Regions from separate parts of the Paenibacillus sp. FSL R5-0527 genome, predicted to be linked through region 2. Evidence: riboswitches for the same ligand, from Rfam matches in the RefSeq annotation. Region 2 holds a riboswitch; each other region holds the start of a gene.
What was found. A riboswitch is a leader RNA that binds a small molecule or an ion and turns the genes downstream of it on or off. The one in region 2 is predicted to bind cyclic di-GMP.
Positions count from the first base shown of each region.

Region 1: another riboswitch for cyclic di-GMP. It lies ahead of NYE69_RS26670 (chemotaxis protein CheA); the one in region 2 lies ahead of NYE69_RS16665 (transglutaminase-like domain-containing protein).
Region 3: another riboswitch for cyclic di-GMP. It lies ahead of NYE69_RS08305 (polysaccharide deacetylase family protein); the one in region 2 lies ahead of NYE69_RS16665 (transglutaminase-like domain-containing protein).
Region 4: another riboswitch for cyclic di-GMP. It lies ahead of NYE69_RS25750 (S-layer homology domain-containing protein); the one in region 2 lies ahead of NYE69_RS16665 (transglutaminase-like domain-containing protein).

Region 1 covers NZ_JBBOYI010000001.1:5,996,724-6,004,808, reverse strand. The annotation lists gene NYE69_RS26675 (WIAG-tail domain) at 1-1,032, shown strand, start outside; cyclic di-GMP riboswitch class I at 1,642-1,730, shown strand; gene NYE69_RS26670 (chemotaxis protein CheA) at 1,866-4,061, shown strand; gene NYE69_RS26665 (chemotaxis protein CheW) at 4,088-4,582, shown strand; gene NYE69_RS26660 (methyl-accepting chemotaxis protein) at 4,611-6,440, shown strand; gene NYE69_RS26655 (CheR family methyltransferase) at 6,444-7,259, shown strand; gene NYE69_RS26650 (protein-glutamate methylesterase/protein-glutamine glutaminase) at 7,290-8,085, shown strand, end outside.
Region 2 covers NZ_JBBOYI010000001.1:3,797,853-3,805,937, reverse strand. The annotation lists gene NYE69_RS16680 (collagen binding domain-containing protein) at 1-447, opposite strand, end outside; gene NYE69_RS16675 (hypothetical protein) at 631-1,086, opposite strand; gene NYE69_RS16670 (response regulator) at 1,261-2,400, opposite strand; gene NYE69_RS16665 (transglutaminase-like domain-containing protein) at 2,532-3,338, opposite strand; cyclic di-GMP riboswitch class I at 3,355-3,437, opposite strand; gene NYE69_RS16660 (MFS transporter) at 3,544-4,926, opposite strand; gene NYE69_RS16655 (LysR family transcriptional regulator) at 5,053-5,943, shown strand; gene splB (spore photoproduct lyase) at 5,982-7,007, opposite strand; gene NYE69_RS16645 (transcriptional regulator SplA domain-containing protein) at 7,004-7,267, opposite strand; gene NYE69_RS16640 (VanZ family protein) at 7,382-8,085, opposite strand, start outside.
Region 3 covers NZ_JBBOYI010000001.1:1,872,788-1,880,872, forward strand. The annotation lists gene NYE69_RS08300 (NCS2 family permease) at 104-1,474, shown strand; cyclic di-GMP riboswitch class I at 1,867-1,982, shown strand; gene NYE69_RS08305 (polysaccharide deacetylase family protein) at 2,055-3,551, shown strand; gene NYE69_RS08310 (nucleotide sugar dehydrogenase) at 3,612-4,934, shown strand; gene NYE69_RS08315 (glycosyltransferase family 2 protein) at 4,962-6,917, shown strand; gene NYE69_RS08320 (polysaccharide deacetylase) at 6,920-8,085, shown strand, end outside.
Region 4 covers NZ_JBBOYI010000001.1:5,796,620-5,804,704, reverse strand. The annotation lists gene NYE69_RS25750 (S-layer homology domain-containing protein) at 1-1,634, opposite strand, end outside; cyclic di-GMP riboswitch class I at 1,784-1,876, opposite strand; gene NYE69_RS25745 (hypothetical protein) at 2,206-3,027, shown strand; gene NYE69_RS25740 (hypothetical protein) at 3,209-3,427, shown strand; partial or broken gene NYE69_RS25735 (GntR family transcriptional regulator) at 3,468-3,619, shown strand; gene NYE69_RS25730 (AraC family transcriptional regulator) at 4,224-5,087, opposite strand; gene NYE69_RS25725 (L-fucose isomerase) at 5,677-7,467, shown strand; gene NYE69_RS25720 (class II aldolase/adducin family protein) at 8,015-8,085, shown strand, end outside.

The DNA.
Region 1 (8,085 bases), 2.2 Mb from region 2:
GAGTCGGTGCAGGGCGCTCATTTGGCCCCTGAGTCCGTGCGGGCGCTGCATCTGGCGAAGGAGAGCGTGGAAGGCCGGCATATCGAGGAAGCGGCGATCGCATCCCGCCACATCGGCCCCGAGTCGATCGATGTCTGGCATCTGTCGGCCGAACTGCAGCGAAACGGGCTGCTTCCGGAAGAAGGGATCGACGGTGAGGATATTCATCCGCTGTCGATAGGCCGGGCGCATCTGCAGGCTGAAGCCGTAGACGGCGAGGTGCTGGCCGAGGAGTCGGTCGGCGGCGAGCATCTGCGGCGGGGAGCGGTGCAAAGCGGGCATCTCGCCGCAGAGTCGGTGCAGAGCGCTCATTTGGCTCCTGAGTCCGTGCGGGCACTGCATCTGGCGAAGGAGAGCGTGGAAGGCCGGCATATCGAGGAAGCGGCAATCGCATCGCGTCACATCGGCCCCGAGTCGATCGATGTCTGGCATCTGTCGGCTGAACTGCAGCGAAACGGGCTGCTGCCGGAAAAAGGGATCGGTGGCGAGGACATTCAGCCATTGTCGATAGATCGGGTACACCTTCAGGCCGGTGTTGTGGATGCCGACATTCTGGCCGAGGAGTCGGTCGGCGGCGAGCATCTGCAGCAGGGAGCGGTGCAAAGCGGGCATATTGCAAACGCGGCGGTCGGCAGCGCACAGCTTGCCGATGAAGCGATTGCCTCGCGCCACCTGAAAACCGGCGCGGTCGGCGCGGAGCACCTTGCCTTTACTCCGGTCCAGACGCTGCTGGACCAGCCGGCCAAACAGCTGTTTGGAATGTCGGCGTTTTTGTTGCAGCGCGATGAGGCCGAAACGCAAGTGAAGGTTGAATTTGAAGAGCCGTTTGCTAATCCTAACTTTGTTATCGTTGCAATGACGAACCATTCGGCTTTTTACGCCACGCTAAGCGAACAAACTCAGGAATCGGCCGTCATTACGATTTCCAGGCTGAAGGAAAGCCATGTCCACTACGGCTTCGTCATGTGGATTGCCATCGGAAACGCGCATTAGAGTGTAGGGCCGATAAGATCGTAGCAGGGCCGCCGAGTTTATTCGGCGGCTTTTTGCCGTGCCAGCCGGGCGGGGATTTATTCCTGTCTGTGCCTTATTCGTAGTGGGACTGACGGCATGGGCTGCGTATGCAGCGATGGGCCGTATCCATTGGAAAAATCCAATAGATTGACGGAAATCAAACACAATTTTGAACTCACATTGGAAGTATCCAATAAACTTCGCTTAAATCGCCCATTTTGCACCTTGCCGAGTCTCATCTATTGGAAAGTATCCAATCAAGCCTCCATATTTACGATTGAATTTCCATTTTAATTGGATATATCCAATGAGGTTTCGCCGGGGCTGTTTGTGGCTTCGCTGATCCGCCCTGAATCCGCCCTGAATCCGTCCTGAATCCGTCCTGAAGCTCCTGAAGCTGTCCCTGAAGTTCCTTAAAACTGCCCGGAACTGCGTCGGATTACCTAAGGCCTGGCCGTGATTCCGGCTGGAAAAACGGCTGCATATTTCGCCGGTCAATCGGGCTTTCTCACGGCTCAGACCGGCCGTTTTTAGTATTTACACAGCCTGCTCAGGCGTGTTAGTATGAAACCAACTAAAAAATAGCAAAGACTAGAAGGGCAAACTTGCCGAAAGACAAGGACGCAAAGCCACGGGCCTAAAGTACCAGCAACAGCTACGGCAGCCGGGTTTCTATAGTTGGATAGGCGTCCTCTCTTTCTTCGGGTTCTCTTTCTTCGCTAGAAGGTTCATGAAGAAGGAGTTTTTTTATGTCTGAAATTTGTCGAAAAAGCATCAATAATGTCGAATTATGTAAAACGGGGAGATAGTTTATGGCAGAACGAGAAAATAGCGATCCGTTATTAGAGGTCTATCTTCACGAAAATTCGCAGCTGCTCGAGCAGTTGGAACAGATCATCCTGGAATGCGAAGAGCTTAACGCTTTTCCGTCCGCCGCCATCCACGACATTTTCCGCATTATGCACACGATCAAAGGCTCCTCCACGATGATGAATTTCGATAACATCGCGGCTTTGTCGCACATCATGGAAGATCTGTTTGCGTTTATCCGCGAACATCAGCCCCGCTTGGCCGATTGCACGGCGTTGTCCGAGCTGGTGCTGCAGGGCGGCGATTTCATTAAGCTTGAGCTGTATAAGATCAGGCAGGGCGATTCTCCTGACGGGGACGCATCTTCGCTGAAAAGCAGCATTACCGGATATTTGGAAGAACTAAAAGCCGCACAGCATCCCGGGCCGGCTGTTTCCCCTCTTCGAGGCCCCGAGACCGGCAAACGTCAGGACGGTGAGGATTCCGCTTCCGGGGCTCATTTAAAAGCCGTTCTTTATTTTGATGACGATTACAACATGGAGAATGTTCGGGCATATCAAGTCGTTCACAGCCTGCAGGAAATGACCGAGCAATTCGCCTACTGGCCCGAGGACATTGCCGAAAATCCCGAAACAGCCTCGCTCATAAGAGAGCAGGGCTTCCAAATTCTGTTCCGGAACGGCGAATCCGCGGACACGGTAGCTGCTTACCTGTCGCAGGCGCCATCCTTAAAGCATTTGGAAATGATCAATTTGCCGGAACAAAGCCGGGCAGAGCCTGAGGCTGAGACGGCCGCCGCGGCAGAGACGCTTCAGCCGATACCCGAAGCGGAAGCGCGAACAGGAGAGTCTACGGCGGCACATTCTGCAGCGCACGCTGCAGCACTTTCTACGGACGCTGCACCAGCCTCCCCTTCCGAGCCGGGCGCCGCCGAACCCTCCCAGGTGCCGGGAGCGGCTGCCCGCACTTCGCAGGCGCCGGAGGCCAAAACGCAGGATATTGCCAGAGCTAATGCCTCGCAGCATTCCAGTTTCATCAGCGTGAATTTGGCCAAGCTCGACGAGTTGATGGACCTGGTCGGCGAGCTCGTCATCGCCGAATCGATGGTCACGCAAAACCCGGAATTGGCCGGACTGGAGCTTGAACAGTTTCAGAAGGCCGCTCGGCATCTGCGGAAGATCACCGGCGAAATCCAAGACAAGGTCATGTCGATCCGCATGGTGCCGCTGGTTAATACGTTCCAAAAAATGAACCGCATCGTACGGGATATGTGCAGAAAACAGGATAAGTCAGTCCGGCTGGAACTGCTTGGCGAGGATACGGAAGTGGACAAAAACATCATCGAGCACATCTCCGATCCGATCATGCACCTTGTGCGGAACGCGATCGACCACGGCATCGAAACGCCGGAGGAACGCTTGGCGGCAGGTAAGGAAGAATCCGCGACGTTGACCCTTGAAGCGAAAAACGTCGGCAACGAGGTATTCATTATCGTGCGCGACGACGGCAGGGGGCTGAACAAAGCGAAAATTTTACAGCGCGCCCGCGAGCGGCAAATGCTGTTCAAGGACGAGTCGGAGATGAGCGACCGCGAGATTTACAACTTGATCTTTCTCCCCGGCTTCTCCACGAAAGAGGTCATTACCGAGTATAGCGGGCGAGGGGTCGGCATGGATGTCGTGATGCGCAATATCGAAAGCGTCGGCGGGAATGTGTCGGTGGACAGCGCGGCAGGCGAAGGAACGACGATTACGATCCGCATTCCGCTGACGCTGGCGATTATCGACGGCATGAACGTGAAGGTGGGGAAAGCGAGATACACAATCCCGACGACGGCGATCAAGGAATCATTCCGCGCCGCCCCCGGCAGCGTGGTCACCGATCCCGACGGCAACGAAATGGTCATGGTGCGCGGGCAGTGCTACGGCGTACTGCGCCTTTACGAACGGTATAAGGTCAAGACCGAGATTACCGCGATGGAAGACGGGATTTTGATCATGGTGGAGCAGGACGGCACGCCGTTTTGCGTTTTTGCCGACGAATTGCTCGGGCAGCAGCAGGTTGTGGTCAAGAGCTTGCCGGCGTATATCCGTAAAATTCGGAACATCGGGGGCTTGGCTGGCTGCACGATGCTCGGGGACGGAAGCATCAGCCTGATCCTCGATGTCGGGGGACTCGTCAAGGCATCGGCATCATAGGACAACCAAGCAAAGGAGAGGGAGACATGGCGAATCAAGAGGCAAGCCTGCCGCTGGAGCAGGACGACGACACGCAGAAAGGAAAGTTCCTCACGTTTATGATCGGGAGCGATGTTTACGGCATCGAAATCAAATTCGTCACCGAAATCATCGGCATCCAGGCGATTACCGAGGTGCCGGAGTTGCCGGAGCATATCCGCGGCATCATCAATTTGCGCGGCAAAATCATTCCGGTCATGGACGTGAGGCTGCGCTTCAAAAAGCCGTTCCGGGAGTATAACGACCGGACCTGCATCATCGTCGTGGATATGAAGGACATTTCGATCGGGCTGATCGTCGACAGTGTCGCCGAGGTCGTCACGATTGCGGAAGAGGATATCGTTCCTCCGCCGGAGATCAAAAGCGGCAGCCAGCAAGGTTTTATCAAAGGGGTCGGAAAAGTCGGCGGCGAAGTCAAGCTGCTGCTGGACGGCGACAAGCTGCTTCATCATGATGAAGCGGAAAATTTAAGTCAACTGTAAACGAAAACCGCAACGGGGGTTATGGAAAATGATGAAGCTAACGATCAAAGCAAGATTAATCCTGTCCTTTAGTCTTTTGGTTCTCTCCCTGGTCGGCCTCGGAGTGTATTCGATCAATTCGTTAAACCAAGTGAATCAGCAGTCCACGGTCATCAGCGATACATGGCTCCCGGCGATGGATGCGGCCCATGTCATGAACACGGCCACTTCCGATTACCGGACCACCGAATTGCGGATTATTTTGGCGGAGAACGACCCGCAGGGATTGAAAGAGATGAAAGAGCGTTTAAATAATAAAGTCCAGGAATTGCAGCAGCTGATGACCGGTTACGAGGAGCGGACCCAAAACGACGAAGAGGCCGCCCGGCTGTATAACGTGTTTAAACAGGAGTGGGCCGGTTATTTGCAGATCAGCGACCAAATCATCGGATTGGTCGATCAGCATAAAGAGGCCGAAGCGCTGGAGCTCATGAGCGGAACCTCCGAGAAGGAATTCGATCAGGCTTCAAACGCTTTGCTCGATTTGGTGAAATACAATCAAACGAATTCGCAAAAAGCGAGCGATGATGGTGATAAAGCTTACGCCGGCACGATCACCATCCTGACTACACTTATTATCGTCATCACGCTGATCGCCATCGGCCTGGCTTTCCTGATCGTCCTCGGCATCACGAAGCCGATCCGCAAGCTGTCCGAAGCGGCCGAGGAAATGGCGCTGGGCAATGTAAACATCAACGTGGAGACGAAGAGCAAGGACGAGATCGGTCAATTGATGCAGTCGTTTGCCCGCATGATCGCCAGCATCCGCGAGCAGGCCCAGGCGGTAGAGATGGTGGCGAGCGGGGATCTGACCGTGCAGGTGAGAGTAAGATCGGAAAACGACCTCATGGGTAAAAAAATTCAAGAAATGATCGAACGCAACAACGAGATATTGACCAGCATCAATACGGCCGCGGACCAGGTGGCTTCCGGCTCGAAACAGGTGTCCGATTCCAGCATCGCGCTGTCGCAAGGGGCCACCGAGCAAGCCAGCTCGGTCGAGGAACTAACCGCCTCGCTGGAGGAGATATCCTCGCAGACAAAGCTGAACGCGCAAAACGCGAACGAAGCGAACAAGCTCGCGGCCGACTCGAAAAACAGCGCGCTCCAGGGCAACGAGCAGATGAAGGACATGCTGGCGGCGATGCGCGAAATCAACGACGCTTCCAGCAACATTTCGAAAATCATCAAAGTCATCGACGAAATTGCTTTCCAGACGAACATTTTGGCGCTTAACGCCGCCGTGGAAGCCGCCCGGGCCGGCCAGCACGGCAAAGGCTTCGCCGTCGTGGCGGAGGAGGTCCGCAACCTCGCGGCCCGCTCGGCGAACGCGGCCAAGGAAACGACGGATATGATCGAAGGCTCGATCGACAAAGTGCAGGAAGGCACGAGAATCGCCGACCAGACGGCCGCAGCGCTGCAGTCGATCGTGGGCGACATCGAAAAGGTGGCCAACCTGGTTGGCGATATCGCGATGGCCTCGACGGAGCAGGCGGCCGCGATCACGCAAATCAACCAAGGCATCTCGCAGGTGTCCCAGGTCATCCAAACCAACTCGGCGACCTCGGAGGAAAGCGCCGCCGCCAGCGAGGAGCTGTCCAGCCAGGCGGCTCTCCTGAAGCAGCAGGTTGCGCAGTTTAAGCTGAAGCGCAGCGGGTACGGAGGTTTTGCGGGATACAACGGCAGCCTTGAGGAATTGAATCCCGAAGTGCTTCGCGTCCTGGAAAACATGGGTCCAAAAGAGCGGAATCACGAGCCCTCCGGCGCTTCCGCGGCGCCCAAGATTCTCCTTAGCGACTCGGAATTCGGTAAATATTGAGGTATGATCCGCATTACGAACCAGGAGTTTCGGCAGCTGTCGGATTACATCCGGCTCCATTACGGGATTCATCTCAAGGAAGAGAAGCAGGCGCTGGTGATGGGCAGGCTGAACAACGTATTGATGAGCAAAAACTTCACCAGCTTTAAGGCCTATTTCGAATATATCGTCTCCGACCGAACCGGAGAGGCGGTCATGACGCTGGTGGACAAAATCACGACGAACCACACGTTTTTTATGCGGGAAAACGATCATTTTCAGTTTTTTCGCGACAAGGTGCTCCCTTACCTGGAAGCCACGGTGAAGGACAAGGACCTCCGCGTTTGGAGCGCGGGGTGCTCCTCGGGGGAGGAACCCTATACGCTGGCGATGCTGATGAATGAATATTTTGCCCGGAACAAGCCGCTGTGGGATTCGCAGGTGCTGGCGACCGATATTTCGCGGCAAATTTTGGACAAAGCGCAGAGAGGCGTTTACGCCAATGAAGATATCGCCGTTCTTCCTCCCGCCTGGCGAATGAAATATTTCACCGGGGTGGATCAACTGCACAGCGTCGTATCCGATAAATTAAAAAAAGAGGTTATTTTCCGCAAATTCAATTTGATGGAGCCGGCGTTTCCGTTTAAGCGGAAGTTTCACGTCATTTTTTGCCGGAACGTCATGATCTATTTCGATGCGCCTACCAAGCAGGCTTTGGTGGACAAGTTTTACAGGCATTTGGAGCCGGGCGGCTATTTGTTCATCGGCCATTCCGAATCGCTGCAGCGGGAAACGACGCCGTTCAAATACGTGATGCCCGCAGTTTATCGTAAAGAATAAGATTTGTGAAAATGAGGAGATCGTATGGGAGTGCCCAGGAAATTGCGCGTGCTGATCGTTGATGACTCCATGATGTACCGGGAAGTGCTCTCCCTGGGGCTTTCGTCGGATCCGAATATCGAGATTGTCGGAAAAGCGGTTGATCCGTTCGACGCCCGCGACCAAATCGTCAGCCTTCGCCCGGACGTGATGATTTGCGACGTGGAAATGCCGAAGATGAACGGGATCGAATTTATCCGCCGCCTGCTTCCGCAATACGCTTTGCCCGTCATCGTGGTGAGCACGATCAGCGACGCCGTGTTTGAGGCCATGAACGCCGGGGCCGTCGATTTTGTCGGCAAGCCGGATCCCCGGTCGCCCAGGAGCGTGGAGCTGTTTATCCGGGAATTGATTGAGAAGGTGAAGATCGCCGCCGTCACGAATGTTTCGCGGCCCGGGTTCCGCCCCGCCGGAACCGGCAACATCCCGGAGCAGACGTTCAACTCCGACCGCATTATAGCCATCGGCGCATCAACAGGGGGGACGGAGGCCATTTCGTATATTTTGAAACAGTTGCCTTCGACGTTTCCGGGCATGGTGATCGTACAGCATATCCCGCCGTTGTTTTCCAAAATGTTTGCCGACCGCTTGAATCACAGCACGAAATTTACGGTCAAGGAGGCGGAATCGGGGGATATCGTGGAACCGGGAAAAGTGCTGATCGCGCCCGGAGACCGGCATATGCGCCTTCGCAAGCTGGGCGGCCGGTTCAAGGTCGAATGCTTCGAAGGCGATAAGATCAACGGGCATTGTCCGGCGATTGACGTGCTGTTCGAATCGGCGGCCA
Region 2 (8,085 bases):
CGTGAAATCGGCGATTGAACTGCCGTCGTCGATCGTCAACTTGCCGTTTACCTCGTTGAAAATTTTAAATTCCTTAGGGATTTTGAATTCAAATGTGCTGCCGTTTGTGTAGCCATGTCCATCCGGCAGCTCCCATTCGTATTCGATGCTGACGGCGTCTCCCAACTTGGAACGCTGCTGATTGGCGGGATTGTAAACCGCGTCGATTACCGTCCCCTTCGCATCCTTAACGAGGACTCCCTTAATGATGCTGTCTACATTTTCAGCCGCAGCCGCAATCGCAGCTGCAGGGGCAGCCAGTCCGTATGTAGCATCGGTCGCACTGAACGCAGCCTCTCCGCCGGAAGCTTCATCCGGATTTGCGCTGACCTGCGCCGCTCCCATACCAAAGACGCCTTGAAAGAACAACGCGCCGGCCATGAGTAAAGCCATCCATTTTTTCTTCATGCTTTTAGAGCGCTCCCTCCTTACTTCATATGTGTTCATCTATAATACCTTGATTTTTTTCCAGTTCCCTCCTCGTCCGTTTTATGTAATTGGGCGACGCTTTCATCTTAATTCGTTGTTCTGAACAAATTCTCAACAAATTATAAAAAAATTCAACAAAAATTATGATTATTTTAATAGCTCTCACAGTTCTAATGCGAAAGTTGTCTGATCCCCTGCTTCAAAGCCCAACGTATAAAACGCAAAGAAATTTTTTTTCTTCACGGCCTCCACCAGCCAGTGGCAAAAATCGCTAACTTCGTCGGTTTCCCGGCTTCGGCCGTCCCGATAGACTACCAGGGGGTAAACGAACCTCAGCTTGACCTCGCCGCGCCACTCAAAGCGAAAAAAATTTCTGCCCTTCCGGCGTTGCAGCGAAAAATGATAGTCCCGCTCCCGCTCTTGCAACAGATAAAACTGACCATTGCAAAAAAATACAGGGCCATGCCGCGTAGCTACGATCCCTACCCGGTTCCCCCGGTAATCCATATAGAAACCCCTGCTCCGTTTCCTTTTATCCTGCTTCGTCAATTCGATCTCCGTCAGCGAGGGCAGTTCCACCCCCCGCGAATCGTCCCTGAAATGGCCGACTACATTCATCTCCAAAAAACTCCCTTAATTGCGAACGTTGCGAAAAGGCTGCAGAAAATTCGACTGAAATGGTTCATTCGGAGTATACGCGCGAGGTCTATACAAATTCTGAACAAAAAAACCGGCCAACGGCCGGTCAAGATTGCTTGTTCTATGATAAAAAAACGCCGGAAGCGGGCGGCGTTAACGTGCCTGTCCCGCTTTCTCCGTAAATTGTCCATACCATTCCGTTATGTAGTGGCTGGGCTCCACGTTCAGTTCCTCCTTCAGTACGGCTGCGAGTTCGCGGTACTGACGGTGCACCATGGCAAAGTTCTGCTGCAGTGCGTATATTTTCATGAGGGCAAAATAAGGCGCCTCTTCCTGGGGATGAAGGGTGCGGATGTTGTGATAGTAAGCTCCCGCCTTCTCCCAAAGCTCTTGCCCGAGGTACCAATCGGCGATCGCCAGCGAAGTGTGAAGCCAAATGGCTTTGAGCCGCTGGCGCTCGCTTTCCGTCCACCAGTAATCGTATTCCTGCAGATAATCTCCGGTGTAGATTTTCATCGTCTCCAAATATGCGTCCAGCGAATCGCCGGACACGGCCGGCAGCGCAGCCAGCTTGGCCTCCCAATCGTCGATATCCAAGCGGACCTGATGGGTATTCAGGATGTAACCCTCCATCGTATTCACAATTTGAAAATGATCTCCGTAAGGCTTAAGCGTTTTCCGAATATGGTACACGGACGTATATAATTGCGAGTTGACCTTGTCCGTCTCGTATTCCGGCCATAAGACATCGATCAAAGTAGACTTTCGGACCAACCTTCCCCGGTGCTGCAAGAGATAAAGAAACAACTCCTGCGCCTTTGTTGTGCGCCACTGCAGAAGGGTCGGCTGTCCATGTCGCGCCTCCACCGTTACCTGCTTGAACAAGCATATTTTGATATCCTGTTCGGAACCGGAGACTTGCTCCTGTCCCGCTTTCAGCCGCTCCTGAATCCGATCCACGGTTTTGGCCAGGCGCTCGGCTCTGATCGGCTTGAGCACATAATCCAGAGCGTTTAACTCAAAGGCTTTTATGGCATATTCATCATACGCCGTGACAAAAACGATATGTATCTCCGGTCTTGCTTCCAAAATCCGTTCCGCCAGTTCAATACCGTTGATTTCCGGCAGGCTGATGTCCAAAAACAGCACATCCACACGCTCTTGGAGAATTTCGCCCATCCCCTTGACGGGATCGGTAAATTTCCCGACAACCTCCACGTCGGCAAGCTTCAACAATAACCGTTCCATATAATTCAAGGCCAATTGTTCATCATCCACAAGTATTACTCTCATAAGAGCCAGACTCCCCCGCTTGGTTACTCTTCCCCTTAATAAGAAGATTAGCATATCCCGCCCAAACAAAGAAGCCTTGAACAGTCGTTCAAGGCTCTTTTTTTTCCTATTCGTCTTATTATTGAATTGGCTTAGTATAACTTGTCCGCCTTATATTTCGAAGCATCTTTGATCATCGTAAAAGCGGTCGTCGTTCCCTTCCAGCCGGCATCGGCCGTCGTGTCGATAACCACCCAGCGTCCGTTCATATAAACTTCATTCCAGGCGTGATACGTTTTCACATAATCGGAAGCCCCCATCGCCAGCTTGGCCGGAACCCCAACGCTGCGCAGCATCCCCGCAAACAGGGAGGAAAAGCCGTAGCAGGTGTCCTTCTTGGCAGTCAAGGTACGCTCGATATTCGGCAGGTAATTCGATGTAGCGGTAAACGCCAGGCTGTCGTCGTATTTGATGGTGCTGATGATGTAATTATAAATGGCCTTCACTTTATCTTCATCGGTAGCCGCATCTTTCGTCAGCTCCGCCGCCTTCTTTGCCGCCAGACCGTCTATATTCCAATTCACATTTTGCGTCGAACTTAGATAGACCGGCGTCTCATCCTGCAAATCAAGCTTCACCGTATCCTTCTGGACAAGGCGGTACGTAGTCCCTTTAATCTGTTCCAACAGGCTGATCGTGTAATCCCCGTTGCCCATTTGCAGCGGGAACGTCTCTTCTTGGGCACCGTAGGTCAGATTATAGGTATACTTGTTGTTCCCTTTCTCGATCACCAGCTTGGTCTTGACATTCAGCTTCACGTCGTAATGAATGGTGACCGCTCCCCGAGATAGGTTGTCCTTATTGAGCCAGCCCTCAAGTTCGGCCGCCCGCGCCCCTGTTCCGCCGAAACCGGCAAATAAAAGTACGAGGGTCAACGTTGCAAACATCAATTTACGCATAAAAAATAAAACCTCCTTCGGTAACTGGCTGCCAGTAAAAAATTTACAGGCCCTGTAGCTTTGCGTCCCTGCCTTTCGACAGGTTTGCCATTATCGTGTAAAGTTTTATGTCTTTCTTTATCTCTATCGGAAGCGCAGGCGTCATTTGTTAGCCCTACAAGACGAAAAAATCTAAAATTTTTAATATTTTTTTGCGACTTTAGTCTCAGTTGAGAGACGAACTTTGCAGTCGGAGCCGTTCATTTCGCAAAAAGTAAAAATAATAAAAAAGTACCATAATCATCTCCAAAGCTGCGAGAATGAGATAGATATTACTGTACACGCCGGAATTCGCAAACAGGTTTAGCGGGTTCCAATGCACGCTGCCGCCTTGATCCACAGCCTTGCTGTAGACGCCGGCCGCCACCGCGCCGGAAAGAAAGTTCGACATCGACAACAGCCCCATGCCAACCCCGGTTTGTTCCTTGGCCAGCGTCCGCGAAATCGTGCCTGTCAAGGCAATTTGCATAAACATCTGTCCGACGTTGCCAAGGATCAATAATATTGCAATGATGGGGACCGCCGCTCCCGCGAAGATCGAGATCAGGGTAAAGCAAACCAGCAGCAGCATGGACGCGGTGCAAAACACAAACGGGTTGCCCTTGGCATCCGCCAGCTTGCCTCCGGCTCTGCCCAGAACAGCCGACACCGCCGCCCCCGGAACCATAGCGAAGCCAATCCAGCCCGAGGCAAGTCCGTTGACATCCGCCAACAGCTGCGGCGTCAAGAACGGGAGCGCGTAACCGATCCCCATCGCCAGTATGGATATGAGCAGCCCCAGAGTATAACTTCTGTTGCGGAAAAGCTGCGGATCCACGAACGGATGAGCCGCAGTCCGGTTGCGGATAAAAAACAACAAGAACAGGAGCAGGCTGCCCAGATAGAAGGTAACTCGGCCATAAGTAACGCCCAGCAGCAGCAACGCAACCGCACCGCCAAGCAGACCGGCCCCCAGCCAATCGACTTTGCCGTATTTGGGCGCCTGCTCGCTTAAATAACGGCGGTAGAACGGCAAGGCGACAAGCATCAGCATCGGCATGCAAAACAGCCAACGCCAATCGACCAGACTGACGATTAGCGCCGAGACGACCGGTCCGATCGCCCCCCCGACAGCCAGTCCGGTTGCCGTGATGCCGAGCGCGTATCCGCGGCGTTCGGGCGGAAAGTGGCGGACGGGAATGATCATCGCCGCCGCCGGAATGACCGCCGCTCCCGCCGCCTGCAAAACCCGCCCGGCCAGCACCATCCAAAACGCCTGGGCGGCAAGTCCGGCGAGCGAGCCCAGACAAAACACGGCCAAGCCAAACGTGATTAAATTTTTGAACCTGAATACATCGGCCAATTTCCCGTAGATGACCGATCCGATCGCATAGATCAGCATATAAATGGTGGATACCCAGCTAACCTGTGCCACGGATAATTGGAACTCGTTTTTAATTTCCGGCAGCACGATATTAAACATCGTGGCGCTCATCGACGAGAGCACCATCGTAAACGCCAAAATACGGATCAGCTTTTCGGCTGAATTACCCTCTGCCTGCTTTCTCATAACAAATCATGCCCCCTGAAAAACCTTTGTTATGAGATATTTTATATTTGCATATTGATAATTAAAAATATATATTTAATTATAAAATCATATACTGAAGTATATTGATAGAAAGGAATGAACGGTATGGAATTGCTGCAGCTGCAATATTTTCAGACGGTCGCCCGCTTGGAGCATATGACAAAAGCCGCGCAGGAGCTTCATATCGCCCAGCCCGCGCTAAGCAAAACGATCGCCCGCCTGGAACAGGATTTGGGCGTGCCGCTGTTTGACCGGCAGAGCCGGCAAATCCGGCTCAACCACTTCGGCAGAGCGTTTTTGAAAAAGGTGGATCTCGCGCTGAACGTGCTTGAGGAAGGCCGGAAGGAAGTCGCCGATCTGGCGGGAACCGAACGGGGAAGCATTCATCTGGCGACGAACAACCTGGGCCGGATTACTTCCGCTATAAGCGCCTACCGGACTGAGCATCCGGAAGTGAATTTCCGCATTTTGCAAACGCCGCCCGCTTCCATGGAGGAGTTGGTAAATTTGCTGGAAAACGGCGAGGTGGATCTGTGTTTCACCGCCGCTTCCATCGATCATCCAGATATCCGCGAGCAGCCGGTGCTGGACGCCGAGGTGTTTTTGGCGGTGCCGCCCGGCCATCCCTTGGAACGGCGCAGCAGCATCCGTCTGGAGGAGGTGGCGGGCGAGCCTTTCATCGAGTATAAAGCCGGCCATCCGTTCCGGAAAATAAACGCGTCATTTTGCCGCGAAGCGGGCATTTCGCCGAACATCGTCTGCGAGGTGGACGAACCGTCCGCTTTGGGCAGCCTGGTGCAGGCCGGACTTGGCGTAGCTTTTATGCCCGCATGCCGCAGAGACGAGACGCCGCCTTATAAAATGCTGCGCCTCGAAAGCCCCGTATGCCGGCGCGTCTTCAAGATCGCCTGGCTGGAGCGGCGGTATCTCCCCAAAGCGGCCCGCAGCTTCGGCCGGTTTTTGGCCGAATATTACGCGGAGCTTCAGGCGCCGTAAGCTGCACCGCCATCCTCCGGCGTCCGGCAGGCCGCCGGTCAGGTAAAATACTCCAGCTTCGCCTTCGGAAAAAAATCTTTCATATAACCGAACAGATGCGTTTTCAAATCCTTCTCTTCCTCTTTCGGATAGATATATTTGCCGATGCCGTATTTGCCCCATTTGTATCTGCGTTTTTCTTCATCCAGTTCCAGCTTGGTCATCGGGTAATTTTTCTCGATCACCCGTTTGGCCGGTTTCGTGAAGCGGTGCTGAATGAATTCGAACGTAAGGTCCTCTTTCGCCTCGGCCGGCAGTTCGGCATCCAGCCGTTCGAACATATGGCGGTACCCGTCCTCCCATCCTTCGTGAATGTAAATGGGCGCGACGATAAAGCCAAGCGGATATCCGGCCCGGGCTACCTTCCCCGCGGCTTCGATTCTTTGCTCCAAAGGCGAGGTGCCCGGTTCGAAGTTTTTAATGATGTAATCGGCGTTGACGCTGAACCGGAACCGTGTTTTTCCGTTATGCCTCGCATCCAGCAAATGATCGACATGATGAAACTTCGTGACGAACCGCAGCTTGCCGTACTCGGACTGTCCAAAGTGCTCGATCGCCCGCCTTAGCGTATGGGTCAGATGGTCGATGCCGACGATATCCGAAGTGCAGGAAGCTTCAAAACGGGTGTATTCCGGGGCGCGCTTGGCCATATACCGGTCGGCGGCGTCCAAAATCTCCTCCACGTTGACATAAGTGCGGATATACGGCTTGCTCCCCATCGTCGTTTGCAAGTAACAGTAATGGCAATGCCCCATGCATCCGGTGGCAAAAGGGATGGCGTACTCCGCCGAAGGTTTGGATGTGTCGAATTTCAGCGTTTTGCGAATGCCGACGACCAGCGTGGACTTGGCCACCCGGTATTTTTGCAGATCGCTTTCGCCCGGCAGGTTTCTGACCTGGTTGTGGGAAGTCGTGTACCGGATGTCGAGATCCATGTCCTTGAATTTGTCATACAGCGTTTGACCGAGCGGATAATCCAGCGCGTCCGGCTCAAAGTAAACGAGCTTGGGAACAAACGGCTTCATTCCAGGCTCCCCTCGGCGGCGTCCTCGAAGTAGTAGCTGTAGGCCTGCTCCGCCTCATCCGCCGATGCGTATACGGCCATTTCACTGGTCAACGGGTAATAGGTTTCGTACAAAAAAACGGCGAGCTCCCCCGGCCGCTCTGGGTTGTTGACCACCGCGGCCTCCTGGATGTTGGCGACGTCCTGGGTATGCGGGTTGCGGTAAAACACGTAAACGATATCTCCCGGCGCAAAGGTTCGGGCTTCGTCTAACATCTTCATCGAATCCCCTTCTTTTTATGGAATGGTGAAGCTGTCCCTCTGCTTAAAAATATTTCCTTGGCCGGGAGCAATTATTTTTCCACGTTGTGGAAAAACAGGCAACCCAGGAAAACCTTATTTCCCCTCCGATTTCGAGGCGGCGCTTTTCCATAATATCCTGTGCTGTGTCCGGCTTAGTTTCTCGTAGAACAGCGTGGAGTTTTTGCGAAATACTTGAATGACGACGTGAATGAAAAACGCCATATCCATCAGCAGAACCAGCATGGCCAATAACGCCCTTGCTCCCTCCGGCAACGATCCGGGAGGAAAAGCAACCAAGCGGTTCATGCCGAAGATCCCCCAATAAAGCAGACCGTAGCGGACGATGATCGACATGGCTCCCGGCCGCGCTTCATCACCTTGCTTATTTCTGCCCCGGGTCAATTGGGCTGCGTAACCCGCATCGGCATCCCGCTTTTCCGCCGGTTCCCCTTCCTCGATCCTGATGCGAACCAGCCATTTGCCGAAGGTGCAGCCGCCGGTTAGGTATGGAAGCAGCATAAAGTAAAGACCTGTCGCGATGAAATAAGCCCCCGGAATCCGCAGCACGTGGCAGAAGGCCAACAGCACCGCGCAAATGACAACATCAAACATCCAGGCCAAACCGCGGCGGGTGTAGCTCACCCTTTTGGCGGACAAATCCACACCCCGGTCCAGATGCTCGATCCTGGGCAAAAAGCGCGACAGCCATTCGGCGGCGAGAAAGCCGATCATTCCGCCAAGCGTGTTCGTCATCAGGTCGTCGATATCGAACACCCGGTAGGCGTTGTCAAAAATGC
Region 3 (8,085 bases), 1.9 Mb from region 2:
GCGGTTCTCATGCTTCTTCTGGCTTACGGGACCCGGGGAACATTTATTGACCTCGGGCTTTTTGTCGTTTTCCGACTCATTGTTAAGGGGGAGAATTTTTCTTATGGATCGGTTCTTTAAGCTTAAGGAACACGGCACGAATGTAAGAACGGAGATTATAGCGGGGATCACCACGTTCATGACGATGGCTTACATTTTGTTCGTGAACACGATCTTTTTGGGACCCGGCGGAGCGGGCATTCCGGTGGAAGGGGTATTTTTCGCCACCACGATTGGCGCCGGGCTGATCACGATTCTTATGGGATTGTTCGTCAACATCCCGATCGCGCTGGCACCGGGCATGGGGCTGAACGCTTACTTCATGACCGTGGTGCTTAGCTCGGGTGGAGCGATTACTTGGCAGGCGGCGCTCGGCGCGGTATTTATTTCCGGTATCATTTTTCTGATTCTGACGGTGACGAAGGTGCGCCAGCTGCTGCTGGTTGCCGTGCCGCAGAGCATTAAAGCGGCCATCACGGTCGGCATCGGCCTGTTTGTGGCCAGCCTCGGTTTGAAGATGAGCAACCTGATCGGCGCTAATCTGTCGGGGGTAACGGACACGTCCGCCACGGTTCCCGGCAGCAGCATCAACTTCACGCTGGGCGATTTCGTCCATAGCCCCGATGTTCAATTAACGTTGATCGGCTTGATCCTGATTGCCATTTTGATGTCGCTGCGGGTTAAAGGAGCGCTGTTGATCGGGATTATCGCCACCACCATTATCGGTATTCCGATGGGCGTTACTAACGTTTCCGGGCTTTCCGGCGCCAGCTGGCTGCCCGCTTTTGACAATCTTGCGGTGGGCAAGCTCGATCTGGGTGCGGCTTTGCATCTGGGTCTGTTTGAAATTGTTTTTGTTTTCACGTTCGTTGAATTGTTTGATACGTTCGGCACTTTGGTCGGCACGGCTACCCGCGCCGGCTTGATGAAAAACAAAGAAGAAGGCGAGAAAAAAATCGGCAAGGCGATGCTGGTGGATGCGGTTGGCGTCAGCGCGGGCGCGTTTCTTGGCACCAGCACGATCACTTCCTATGTAGAGAGCACCGCTGGTGTGGCCGAAGGCGGACGCACCGGGCTCACTTCGGTAACGACGGGGATCTTGTTCCTCCTGGCGCTGTTCATCGCGCCGCTGGCCGGTGTTGTGCCGAGCGCGGCAACGGCTCCGGCGCTGATTATCGTCGGCGTGCTGATGATCGGCCAGGTCAAATCGATCGAATGGGATGACTTCCTGCATGCATTCCCGGCGTTCTTGACGATCGTATTGATGCCTTTTACCGGAAGCATCGCCAACGGGATCGCCGCCGGTTTGGTCTCTTACGTCATTCTGGGCGGATTCAACAACCTGTTCACCAAAAACAAAGTCAAAATCCATTGGCTGATGTGGGTGCTGGCCGTGCTCGTACTGGCGCGTTATATCTTCCTTGGCACCGAATAATTTAATGAAAACCGGATCGACCAACAAGGGTGTCCTTCTCCGTCAGGAGCAGGCGCCCTTGTTTTGGTTCTACCGCCGCCCACTGGAACGACAAACCGCCTACCCTTCAAAATAACGACATAAATTACCTCTATTTCTCCCAAATGAACGGATATCGCCGGAATAGCAACATTTTTTGCCTTTATTTTTCTGCTGGATTATCTCGGAGCAATACAAAAGAGCACCGCAGACTTATCGGCGCGCTTCTTTAAGCTCCATTTCTAGGCTGTTTGGCATGGAAAGAAACGGGTCCCCATTCCTGAATATTTTTTTGTGAATCCGCTTTTTTTCATAAACTATGGATTGATTTCCAGCCGGAGTCGATTATAATAAATTTGAATAATTAAATAAAGCGAAGTCAAAGGCAAACTATTCGAAAGGATAGGACGCAAAGTTTGGAGTCTAAAGCGTGCGCAAGCCGCGGTGAGAATTGCGGTGCAAGCTGCGCTATGATTGTCCGGCCGCCATGTAAGTATGGCGGTCTTTTTATTTTGAAGATTTTGATTGGAAAAAATTAACTTTCACAAAAGAAGGTGAACTAATGATTTCGATGGTAGGAAACGGCGCCCGGTCGATTCGGATCGGATTAGTCACAGCTCTGCTAGCGTTTTGGGTGGCCGGCTGCAGCGGGGCCAGTCCGCAGGCGGACAATGGGAATGGGGCCTCCCCCATGTCCGGGGCGCAGACCGCCTCATTGCAGCAGCAGCCGATTGCCCGATATACGGGGGAACCGAGCAAAACATTGTCTTTTGTCTATACGGCCAAAAAGGAGCTTTCCCTAACGTTCGACGGTTTGGGCGACCGCGAGACGATCGAGCGCTTATTGGATGAACTGGACAAGCATCATATCAAGGCGACGTTTTTTGTCCCGGGCATGCGGGCGGCCGAAGAGCCGGATTTGGTCAAGGAACTGGCCAGCCGCGGCCACGAGGTGGAGAACAATACGTTGACGCGCGCCGACTTGACGACCTTAAGCTATGAGGAAATTTATAAAGAAATCAACCGTACCAACGGTTTGATTGCCGACGCGACAGGCATGCAGCCGCAGTTCGTCCGGACCCGGGGGGCCCGTATGAGCGAAGACGTTCGCCTGGTGGCGGCGCAAACCGGACTAAAGGCCGTCGTTTCCTACAACATCAATCCGAAGGACAGCGACATGCAAAGCGCCAAGGAAATCGGCGATTACATACGGAAGTACATTAGCCGCGGCGGCATTATTGCGCTAAATACAGACGTGAATCCCGAGGTGGTTTCCTCCATTTCCTATATTGCGGCTGCGGCGAAAGAAGTAGGCTATAAATTGGTGCCGCTCGCAAAGCTGGTGCGTGACGGCGGCGAGCGGAAGCCGCTGGAGCAAATCCCGGGATACGATGCCGCCCGGATCAATCCCGATTACGAGCAGGCGGACTATAATCTGATTTATAACGCCAGCGACATCGCCAAATGGAACCCGCACGGCAAGAAGGTCGTCGCCCTGACCTTTGACGATTGGGGCAGCGATTTGACGGTTACTCGCCTATTAAAGATCCTGGAGGATCATGACGTCAAAGCGACCTTTTTTCTGCGGGCCAACGGCGTAGAGAACAACCCGAACCTGGCCAGAGCTATCGTCGAAGAGGGTCACCTTGTGGCGAATCATACCTACAGCCATCCCGTGATTACGCAAATCCCGCCCGACGAGCTGCAGGAAGAAGTGGTCAAGGCGCACCGCATCATCACCGAAGCGATTCAGCAGCAGCCGGCGATGCTGTTCAGGCCTCCAACCGGGGAGATCAACAAGGAGACGGCCAAGGTGATCGCGGCCACGGGGTATAAGACGCTCGCTTTGTACGATGTGACCACCCTGGATTGGAATTCCGACCATGACGCGCAGTACATTTTAAACGGGGTGCTGAAGCAGACGACCAACGGCAGCGTTATTTTGCTGCATATGCTTGACGGTCTCCATACGCTGGAAGCCTTGCCGGAGGTAATCGACCAATTGAAGCGGCGGGGTTATTCCTTTGTGCTTCTGGACGAACTGTACGGGATGAAATAAGGAACGAACGCTTGCTCAGCAACTATGGATACTCATCGGGAAATGAACGGAGTTGAATTTATGGATTTTGATCAGTTATACACACATATTGCTAAGCGGACGGCTAAGCTGGCTGTCGTTGGACTGGGGTACGTAGGTTTGCCGCTGGCGGTCGCGTTTGCCCGCAAGGCTGACGTCATCGGGTTTGACGTGAGTCCCCGGAAAATCGCCGATTACCTTGCGGGGAAAGATCCGACCGGCGATGTCGGGGACGCGGCGATCAAGGCGAGCTCGATTGACTTTACCTCGGATGAGGCGAGGCTGGGGGAGGCTTCCTTTTACATCCTGGCCGTGCCTACGCCGGTTCAAAACGATAAAGTGCCCGACCTTACTTATGTCAAGAACGCCAGTGCGAGGGTCGGGAAACATTTGCGCCCCGGTTCGGTCGTTGTCTACGAGTCGACGGTTTATCCCGGCGTCACCGAGGAAGTGTGCGTTCCGATCCTGGAGGCGGAGTCGGGGCTTACATGCGGGGTCGACTTTAAAGTCGGCTATTCCCCCGAACGAATCAATCCGGGCGATCAGGTTCACCGGCTCGAGAACATCGTGAAAATCGTTTCCGGCATGGACGAGCAGACGCTTGGTCTTGTGGCCCAGGTTTACGAGCTGGTGATCGAGGCGGGGGTTTACCGGGCCGAAAGTATCCGCGTGGCCGAGGCGGCCAAGGTGATCGAAAACGCCCAACGCGACATCAATATCGCTTTTATGAACGAACTCTCCATGCTGTTTCACCGGATGGGAATCGACACGAAAGCGGTGCTGGCCGCGGCGGGAACCAAATGGAATTTTCTCAAATTCACCCCGGGGCTGGTCGGCGGCCATTGCATCGGCATCGATCCTTACTATTTAACTTATAAAGCGGAAGATGCGGGGTACCATTCGAAAATCATTTCCGCGGGGCGGCGCATCAACGACGGGATGGGCAAATATGTCGCCCGCAGCATCGTAAAGCTGCTGATGCGCCTGCGGAAAGATTTGTCGGATGTGAAAGTCGGTATCCTCGGCCTGGCCTACAAGGAGGATTGCCCCGATTTTCGCAACACGAAGGTCACGGATATTATCGCAGAGCTGAAGGAATATGATATCCAGCCGCTTGTCTGCGATCCGCTGGTGGAGCCGCGGCTCGTGTACGAAGAGCACGGATTGGAGTTGGCGCAGCTGTCCGATTTGCGGGATTTGAACGTGGTGGTGCTGGCCGTGCCTCACAGGGAATTTCTAAACATGGCTCGTGAGGATTACGACCGGTTGTTCGGGGCGGACAAGAGCAAGGTGTTTATCGATATTAAAGCCGTGTTCGATAAATCCGAATTCGAAGCTTCGGGTTATCATTACTGGAGCCTGTAAAGGGCCCATCTTAAAGGTTAAGGGGCAATGAACTTGAGGAAAAAGAACAAAGCACAACAAAAGCCGGTTGAAGTTCTCTCCACGCCCAAGGCGGATCGGCGGCTGCTTGCCCATGTCCCCGATCCGGAGAACATCCGCAAAGCGTCGGACCGCAGAGGCATGTTGCGGTCAAAGGACGATGGGTCCGGTGAATCCGCCGATCATGGCGACAATAAGATGCCCCGTCTGCTCAGCTTGCGCTATGAGGCTGATTTTCCCGTCTCGCTGCTGCCCGTGGGAGCCGATAAGAAAGGGAAAAAGGCGGGCGCAAAGTCCAAAATAAACGGCATGGCCGCGGACATTTCTTCAACGGGGATTCTGGTGGAGCTGGAATCGGAGATGGCCGAAGCATGCCGTGAAGGCGATGTGTTCGAGCTGCGCTTCAACATTCCGCCGGGGACGATGCCGGAGGGTTTTGAGTCGAAGGTGAAAATAAAAGCATCGGTCGTTCGCAGGTTTACCCGTGATACGCCGGACGGGGAGAAGCCAATGGCGGCGCTTGCTTTTGAAAGCAACCTTTACAATTACTTTCAGAAACGGCGTTGGGGCTATTCCGTGTATACGGCCAGCGGCTTGCTGTTTGTCGCCATGACGATTATTTTGCTGATGCGCGCCGAAAGCATCATCTATTTCAAATACAATATCCTGCTTTATTTATACAGTCTAACGGCGGCCGTATTTTTGCTGACGCGGTATTTTTTTGGGGCTTTGTACCGCAACGTGCCGGTCAATCCGGATTATACGCCGGGCGTGACGATCATTATCCCTTGTTTTAACGAAGAGCAATGGATTCAGCGCACCGTGCTCAGCTGCATCAATCAGGAGTATCCGATCGACAAGCTGGAAGTGATCGTTGTGGACGACCGTTCGACCGACAGATCGGTGGAGCGGATCAACGAGATCGTCGAGCGCCTGCATAAGGAAGCGGAGCGGTTTGACATTCGGAATCGCCTCAGGCTGGTTGTCTTGCCGGAGAACGGAGGCAAGCGGGTCGCTTTGGTCAAAGGCGTGGAGATGGCCAAGCACGATTTGGTCGTGTTCGTGGATTCGGACAGCTTTTTGGAGCCGGACGCCATCCTTCACCTCGTGCAGCCGTTTCAAGATCCGAAAATGGGCGGGGTGGCCGGCCGGACGGACGTGGAAAACAAATATACGAATTCAATTACCAAGCTGCAGACGGTGCGCTATTATATCGCGTTTCGCATCATGAAAGCGGCGGAATCCTGGTTCGACAGCGTTACCTGTCTATCCGGTCCGCTGTCATGTTACCGGAAAGAGCTGGTGCTCAAATACGCGGACGCCTGGTTGAACCAGAAATTTCTCGGCCAGCCGGCCACGTTCGGCGATGACCGCAGCATGACCAACTTCATTCTTCGCTCCCATCGGACGGGGTACCAGGACAACGCGATTTGTTCCACCATCGTGCCGTCCAAGCTGGACGTCTTCCTGAAGCAGCAGATGCGCTGGAAGCGCTCCTGGCTGCGGGAGTCGCTGCGCGCCGGGACGTTCATCTGGCGTAAAGAACCGTTCATGGCGCTGTTTTTTTACATAGGCCTGATCGTTCCGATCGCCGCTCCGATCGTTGTGTTGTACAATCTCGTGTATGTGCCGCTCGTTTACGGCGTTTTTCCGGGCACATTTTTGATGGGACTTATATTGATGGCATTATTGATGAGCTTTGCGCATCTGTTGTTCCGTAAAAGCAAACTTTGGATTTTCGGCTTGGTATTCTGTGTTTTTTACGAACTGGTGCTGCTTTGGCAAATGCCGGTCGCCTGGGTCACGTTCTGGAAATCCACCTGGGGTACGCGGGAAACGCCGCAGGATGTTGAGGCCAGAGCCAAAAAAGAAAGCCGCAAAGCGAACAAACGGAGAAGATCATTGTTTAAAAATCTTTTTAATGATTCCCACAAGGACAAGGGTTCATACAGTGAGGTTGACTGACTATGGGAAAAAACAAGCCGCGCAAGGCGCTTGATGTCGGACGCAAAGAGCGGAACAAAGCGGTCAAATCGGCCGTTCAATTTGTGGTGCTGGCTATGGTGCTGGTGCTGCTGGTGCATGCCGTGGCGGGAATCCACCGTTACCGGGAGCCGGACAAAGCGGCCTGGCAGCAAACGCGGGGATTTATCGCCTTGTCCTATTATGGAGTGGATCGAACCGGAACGCGCGGTCTGATCGCCAAAAGCCGTCTGGACGAGCAACTGCAAATTTTGCGGCAAAACGGGTATGTCACGGTTTCGCAGCAGGATATTCTTGATTTTTACGAGCACGGCAAGCCGCTGCCCCCAAGGGCAGTGTATCTAAGCTTTGAGGACGGACGCAGCGATTCCGCCTTGTTCGCCCAGCCCCTGCTGGAAAAATACAATTATAAAGCGACGATGCTTTCCTACGCCGACCGGCTGGACGTCGCGGACCCGAAATTTCTGGCGGGGCCGGAGCTGCTTAAGCTGACGCGCAAAGGGTATTGGGAATTGGGGAGCAACGGTTACCGTTTGACCTATATCAATATTTTTGACAAGGACGGGCGGTACGTTGGAACGCAAACCGAGCAGCAGTTTAAGAATAAAGACGAGGCGCGTTACTATACGCACTATTTGATGGACTTCATCCGCGACGCCGATAAGGTGCCTTTGGAGAACCGCCGGGAAATGGAAACGCGCATTAACCAAGACTACCGGCTTATGGAGCAGATTTATCGGGATAAGCTGGGATTCGTTCCGAACGTGTACATGATCATGCACGCCAATTCGCTGCACAACGGAATGAATCCTTTGGTGGAAAACGTGAATTCCCAGAATATCGAACGGCTGTTTAAAATGCACTTTAACCGCGAAGGGCAAGCCTTTAATGACAGCGGCGGCGATTTGTACGATTTGACGCGGCTGCAGCCTTCCCCCGGCTGGTATCGCAACCATTTGTTGATGAGAATCGCGGGGGACACCGGGGAATCTTACGATTTCTATCAAGGCGACAAGAAGCGGGCCGATCATTGGCAATTGCTTGGCGGGGCCGCTGAATTCAGGGGCAACCGCATCATCCTGACCTCCCCGGAAAGCGGTAAAGGCCTGCTTTATCTTAAAGGGAGCGACGGCTATCAAAATGTGAAGGT
Region 4 (8,085 bases), 2.0 Mb from region 2:
ACACCTTTTACCGTAATTGATTGAGCGAGTTCCTTTTCTGTTCCCTGCTCCAAATAATGAACGGTAACTGTCCGTTCAACCGCTTCCTCATAACCAAACCAAACTGTCGGTGTCGGATTGGTAGCGGTAAGCCGGATGCTAACAGGATTTTCTCCTACCTTCAACTGATACCCGGCAATGTTTTTGGCCGATACGGAATATTCCGCAGCCCCGATCGGCAAAGCCTCATTCCCGTTTTGATCCTTGTAGTACTCGCTATAAAGCGATTCCGCGAATTCCGGCCCTTCCACTTCAACGCCTTCGGCATTGACAGGCTTGCCGCTCGCATTGACTTTATAGCCCTTCATGAGGATGGAACCGTTGCCGATGCTTACTTTCGGCACCTCAAAATCCTTCGAAACTTTCTCGCCCGTAACATTCGTATATTCGATTGTCGTTTTGCCGTTCGTAGGATAGAGGACATTAGAAACGGGGTTTTTGGATTGGTCCAAGACCACTTTGTAAGTTAATGTAGCAGGTTCACCTTCGGCGATATTGCCGACGTCCCAAGTAAATGTCTCGGTTGCGGCGTTCCAAGTTACCGTACCTTGCGATGCGGAATAATCCTGAGGACTGACTTGTTCGCCTTGTTTCTTGAGATTGAACATGTCTCCCATCGGATCAACGACTTTGGCATTTTGAGCCGCATAGGAAATCTTTCCGGCCATTTCGCGGAAAATCGTGTTCAATTCATCGCTGTTGGCAGGGAAGTAGCCTTCGCTTTGAATGTCTTTTAACACATTTATCGCGTTGCTGTTGTTTGAAACTTCCAAGCCTACCGAAAAGATCTTGAGCCCTGCATCTTTGGCGATTTTTGCTTCGGAAATGGTACCGATGCCGTTATCCTTGACTTGATAATTGTTAATGTTGTAGGTGTCGTTTTTACAGTTAAAACCAAAGATATTACAATCATAGTTTTTAAAAGTAAAATCTGCACCTGTCCCAAGGGTTTTTCCGTAATCAAAACTCGTAATCGAAAAGTTGTTGCTGCTGTTAGGCCAGTTGAATCCTTCAGCATGTGTTCCCTTGAAGCTGAATGTCGGTTCACCGTCGCTTAACAACACGATTATTTTGTTTTGCGCGATACTGTTCGCCAACAGGTCACTAGCTTTCTTCAAGCCCGCCTGGATATTCGTTCCGCCGGTCGGTTCAATACCTTCTATGGCATTTTTCAAAGCGTTCTTATTGCCAGCACCTTTAAAACCTGAGACAAGGGTAGAGGATTTATTAAATGAGACCACAGCGATTTGGGTGGAAGAGTTTGGTAACAGCAAATTATCCACAAATTTCTTTGCGGCATCTTTAGCGTTATCCATCTTCGATGGTGTAAACCATCCGCTTCGCTGGTCCATGCTCCCCGACTTATCGATGACCAGCACGATGTCCGAGCTTGTCCGGACGTTTTTTCCCTCAGCCTTGAGCGTAATTTCCCATTCGCCAGGGCTCCCTGTAGGTTGGGCGGTTTTGCTCAATTGAATGGCTCCGGGATTCGGCCAGACGGGGTCCCCCAAACTTGCGCCGAAGACGGACAGGGGGCTGGCAAAAAGCGAAAACATGCAAATCCAGGACAATATTATTTTTAACCCGCGTTTCATTGGTTCCTCCTCATTTTTTCATAGAATTCCTCCCTTTCAGGCACTAATTTTCTACCCTCCTTGCTTTGGGTATATTATATATCTCACGGAAAAATCCGTTGAGAACGAGGTGAAAATAAAAAAGGCTGCATAAACAATAGTATTCATTGTTATGCAGCCGGACGGTCATTAATTCGCTTGTCGAATTGTTAGACTCCAAGGCTTTGCGACCTAATCTTTCGATTAGTGTGCCGAATATTCGATTATAGTTAAAAAGACCTGCTCGTAGTAAAATATTACTAATATCCTATCAAACAATTTCAATATATTTCAAAAAAAAGCACTTGTCAACAATGTAATAGATAAAATAATCACAGTATAGACAATCCAATCTTCTAAAAAATGGGAAATATTCACAAAGAAAGGGCATACTTTTTTTGGGATATTATCGTAAAAAGACAAACGGTGTTCCTCTTTTTTCAATGGTTAAATAATTTCAAACATTAAATAGCAGAAATGACACAGAACTAGTGTAGCATTGTTATACAATAAAAGAAGCGCATGAAATTTTGGTTAAAGGAGCTCAAATGTATTGAACAAAAAGGCACTCCAGTTTGTAATAGGTATCATGATTTGTTCGGCGATTCTATCGGCTTGCGGGAATATAACAAGCGCGCCTGCTTCCACGGAAAAAACAAAAACAGAAGTTACTCAAACGAAAAATGAAACCAGCCCTGCAACTGATAATAGTAAGGGATCTCAAAAAACAATCAGTCTCGATGTCGATGGCGAGATTTATAAGGTGGCAGTAAAAGACGAAAATGCGGAGAAATATACCTTTGCCGTTAAAACACCCAAAGGAATGGTCTGGATTCCTGCGCCTACGCTAGAGCAGCGTCCTGATACGGAAAGTTATCCAGAGTACTATCCTACCGAGCCTTTTAGTATATATCTAAGTAATGCAAAAGATAATACGCTGGATATCAACACATCGACGAAACTTCTAACCCTCCCCCTCAAAGATGGCGAAGCCGATGTCGAAGTTGATGACTTATTTGCCGTAAACGATACGATTTTATATCATACCGTTTCCGATTTTCGTGGTGGCGCTCAGCCTCTAAGACAACAATTATGGGCAATGAATGTTAATGATCCAAGCAGCAACAAGGTCATCGAAGAATTTCATGCCTCTGGAGGCAGATTTTATCATTATACAATAGATAATTCGGAAGGTTTGTACGTGGGCGTTTACACTACGCCAGGCAATCCGGATGGGAGTTACACCAATGAAGCATTTGTCTATAACACCAAAACCGGTCAGAAAGAGATACTTAGGGATTTCGAATTCGATAGCGGGGAAATTCAATTTACTTATGAAGGAAAAAAACATTTATACGAACTGACAATAAAGTAAAAATAGAAAGTGCGTCGTGAATATTCACGACGCACTTTCTAATGAACATATCGATTCGCCATTAAACATTATAACGTTTATCCAAAAGAGGCGAGTAAAGTGAAAGAAAGATTCGTTCTCCGCCATCTTAAACGGGGGACCGGAGAAAAGATCGACGTCGTGGACGGAAAAATAGAATGGGGTGGGAGACGGTTTCGCCAGCGGGATCATCCACGGCGAGCTGGAGGGCTTCGCCAGCAGGATCATCCACGAGGGCTTCGCCCCTGTGCAAACCGTCCGGTTTGCGGCCGCAGCGGGGATACTGGCGCATACCGTGCCGGGCGACACCCCAATGGCGGCGGAGGCGGAAATCCACCGGGGGATGGAGCAATCCTCCCCGGGGATGTGGAAAGGTAGGTAAACAGGGTCGTGAGTTTGCCTGTAAAGATAGACCGTTATATTTGCAAATTAAAAACATCATCAAGGAGCGGATTCTCCACGGCGTTTACCCGCTGGGGACGAAATCCCCTCCGAGCAGCAGCTTGAGCAGGAGTTTGCAGTAAGCAAGATTACTGTCCGCGGGGCGATTCAGGAGCTCGTTCAGGAGTTTTACGATGCATAAGAAACGCCTGCGCGCCAGTGTACGGCGTTCACTTATTCCAATAAAGGCTGTCCTGGCAGGGGTTCCAATCCGCTTCTGGAGAGCCGGGGGACATTACTTTTGTCGGCTCGCGCTTTTTTGCTGGCACCGTGCGAACGGAGGGGACCAAATGCAAAAATGCATTTGATTTTTCCGCAAACCGCCATTTTCGAGCAAGCGAAATGCAAAAATGCATTTGATTTACAGCCGTTCGATAAAAAAGTCTCTTTTGACCGGATATGAACTGCACATTTGCATTTGAACCCCCCGTTTCGAGGAGTTTCGACGAAAATCGCCTGCACTTTTGCAGTTCGTAGCAGTTCGTAGCAGGTTCGCAGCAGTTCGCAGCAGTTCGCAGCAGTTCGCATACCGCTCTAGTCTCTTCTTTATCCCCGTCTATCCCCCATACCCAACGTAAGAGAACAACTTTTCTTCGGCTTATCCTGCGCCCCCACTTGATGGTTTAGCGGACAAATCCGTCGCTACGGTTTAGTGGACTACTCCGATTCTGCGTTTTACCGCACACTTCCGCTGCTCAACGCTCGGAACGCTCATCGCGCTTTTACTTTTCCGGTGCTCAACGCCCGTCCCGTTTTTGCTTTTCCGCGTCCCGGTAGGCGCTGGGCGATTGGCCGGTCACTTTTTTGAACAGCATGGAAAAATACTTGTCATTCCCATACCCGACGCGGGAAGCGATTTCATGGATTGGCGCGTCGCTATCCGACAGCAGGCGTTTGGCCTCTTCGATGCGACGGGTGATCAGGTAGTTGACGGGCGAATCGCCCAGTTCCTTTTTGAACAGGTGGGATAAATAATGCTGGCTGACGTACAGCGTGTCGGCGATTTCTTTTAACGTGATGCTGCGGGTGTAGTTTTTATCGATAAATTGCTTGGTCCGGACCGTGATTTCGTTTTTGTCCTTGAGCGGGTCAAACGGATGTTTGACGTCGACGATCCGGTACAGGAGCGTAATGAGCGACATCAACAGGTTGTTGCTGAGCGTTTCGTAGCCCAGTACCTGTGAATCGCACTCCTGCAGCATTTCGGACAGGCAGCTTTCCACTTTGTAGGCGTATTTTTCGCATGGAATGACCGGTTCCACGTACGCGGGAAGCAGCTGCCCTTGCGGGACGCCTTCGATATGCACGTTATTCAAGCCGCAGTAAATCAATTTGAACGGTTCCGGGCTCAGCGAGCGTTCCTCGTGCGGTACGCCGGCGTTGTATACGGCCACGTCCCCGGGGCGAACCTCGTACGTTTTGCCCGCGATCCGGAATTCTCCGGCACCTTCCACAATATAAATAATTTCGCAAAAATCATGGATCTGCGGCGGGGCGTAAAATCGGCGCTCATCGACGACTTGGCCGGCGAACAGCAGCTCGGGCGTTTTTTTGAAGCGAAAACGGTCGCTTTTGCGATGCGGAATTTCGATTTTCGGCACGCTAGGGTTCCTCCCCCACGATCGGATGGATACGCCTATTATATCCCAAGCGGGTGAGGTTGGAAAAAAAAGCTGGACCGTAGGCTTCACATTTCAACAAGCCGATATGATCGGGAGGCGGTTTAAGGTTTTCGCGGTCTGCCTGGCCGGGCGTTCTGATTGGAAATCTCCAATGGAATCAGAAATGAAGTGGGGATGCAGCAGTTTGATTGGATTTTTCCAATAGATGAATCCCAGCATGGCGCAATACAGACGATTAGAGCGGAATCTATTGGATATTTCCAATGAGAGGTCAAAAAGTCGTTGGATATCTGGCAATCTATTGGATTTTTCCAATGAAGGATGGGGTAGCGACGGGCTGAGAGGATCACTAGTGTACGGAACGCGAAATTCTCGCTTGTGGCAGGCCGCATATTTTCAATGGATGCGCTATTTGGAAGCTATGCCGGGGCGGATGAACGGGGCTTGCGGGAGAGGTTCACTTTTTTGCGGTTTTGTGCTGCGAATAAGGCAATATAGTAGGTTCACGAAGCCGGTTAGCTCATTTTAAAATGAGACCATATTCCAAGGCCAAGGAGGCAGGACAGGTATGGTTGAAAACGATTACAGATGGAGAAACGGATTTCCGAAAATCGGCATTCGCCCAACGATTGACGGCAGACGGCGAGGAGTCCGCGAATCGCTTGAGGAACAGACGATGAACCTGGCCAAGGCGGTTGCGCGCCTGCTCAGCGCCGAGCTGCGTTATCCGAACGGCCGGCCGGTGGAATGCGTCATTGCCGACACATGTATCGGCGGGGTAGCGGAAGCGGCGGCCGCGGCAAAAAAATTCAAGCAAGCCGAAGTCGGCCTGTCAATCACGGTGACCCCTTGCTGGTGTTATGGCACGGAAACGATGGATACCGACCCGCTGATTCCGAAAGCGGTGTGGGGCTTTAACGGCACCGGGCGGCCGGGGGCGGTCTATCTGGCGGCGGTCTTGTCCGCGCACGCGCAAAAAGGGCTGCCGGCGTTCGGCATTTACGGGGAAGACGTGCAGGACGAAGGCGACGACCGGATTCCGGACGATGTGCAGGAGAAGCTGCTGCGTTTTGCCCGCAGCGGGTTGGCGGCGGCGATGATGCGTGATCAGGCCTATCTCTCGATGGGATCGGTATCGATGGGCATCGCGGGTTCGATGGTGAACGACTCCTTTTTCCAGGAATATCTGGGCATGCGGAACGAATACGTTGACATGAGCGAATTTACGCGCCGGATCGAAGAGGAGATTTTTGACCCCGAGGAATACAAGCGGGCGCTGGACTGGGTGAAAAACAACTGCCAGGAAGGGCCGGACAACAACCCGGAGCATCTGCAAACGTCCCGCGAGCGCAAGGATCGGGAATGGGAAACGGTCGTCAAAATGACGCTGATCGCGCGCGATCTGATGATCGGCAATCCGCGCCTGGCCGAGCTGGGCTTTGAGGAGGAAGCGCAGGGTCATCATGCGATCGCCTCCGGATTCCAGGGGCAGCGCCAGTGGACGGATCATTTTCCGAACGGGGATTTTATGGAGACGCTGCTGAATTCGTCGTTTGATTGGAACGGAACGCGTTCTCCTTATGTAGTGGCCACGGAAAACGACAGCTTAAACGGCGTCGGCATGCTGTTCGGGTACCTGCTGACCAATACGGCGCAGATTTTTGCCGACGTGCGCACGTACTGGAGCCCTTCCTCCGTGGAACGGGTGACCGGCTATAAGCTGGAAGGCCGCGCGGCGGGCGGCATTTTGCATTTGATCAATTCGGGCTCGGCGGCGCTGGACGGCACCGGCGAACAGACGAAAAACGGCGCGCCCGCGATCAAACCGTACTGGGAAATCAGCGCGGAAGAAGTCGAACGCATGCTCAAAGCAACGCAGTGGCGCCCGGCTTCGGTGGAATATTTTCGCGGCGGCGGGTTCTCGACCGATTATTTAACCCGCGGCGGCATGCCGATGACGATGGCGCGGCTCAATCTGGTGAAGGGGCTCGGCCCGGTGCTGCAAATCGCCGAAGGTTACTCGGTCGATCTGCCGGAACACGTGCACGATACGCTGGATCAGCGGACCGACCCGACCTGGCCGTCGACCTGGTTCGCCCCGATCCTGACCGGCAGCGGCGCGTTCACCAGCGTTTACGACGTCATGGACCATTGGGGCGCCAATCACGGCGTGATCAGCTACGGGCACATCGGCGCCGACTTGATCACACTGGCGTCGATCCTGCGCATCCCGGTCAGCATGCACAACGTGCCGAAGGAGAAAATCTTCCGCCCGCGCGCCTGGGGCCTGTTCGGCACCGAAGACGCGGAAAGCGCCGATTTCCGCGCCTGCACGGCGTTCGGACCGCTATACAAGTAGCTCCGAGAATAAGTCTGAGGCTCTGTTGTCCGTCGCTTACCCTGGTGCTCGCGCAACGGGTAGCGCACTCCCAAAGGATCCCCAGCCGCAAGATAAAGGCAGGGCGCCAAGCTTCAGTATCTCGCTTGGCGGAAACCCGGTTTCCGCTGAGGAACCGGGGCCCAATGCTTTCGCACAAGTCAAAGAAGGATTCGGAGTTGACAGTCTCCCTCTTTTGCGGGAGCTGGGGTGAAAACCGCTGTGGATGTCCTCAATGGGCGGGAGGGGCCAATACTGTATTCTTACAGAGGACAAAATGCAAAACTGTCTTTTCAGAAGAGGACATAAGGTATATAGGGAATGGTAAGGCAGAAGTGTCCATATTTGGTGAGCAGGGACAGACTTGTTTCTATATATAGTAGACAGATTGGTTTGAGGACATTACTTTTCTGATTTCAAAGTGTCCACCTTATGAAAGACATTTTCGCCAAAAGTACACACCAAAAGGACGAAAAGCCAACTCGACCGATAAAATCAACATATTAAGCCCAAAAGGAGAATTGCAAAAATGGATCAGGATAACGCCGGAGAAATCCGGCAGGAACTTTGCAAATACGCCCGCAAAATCGTGGAAAACGG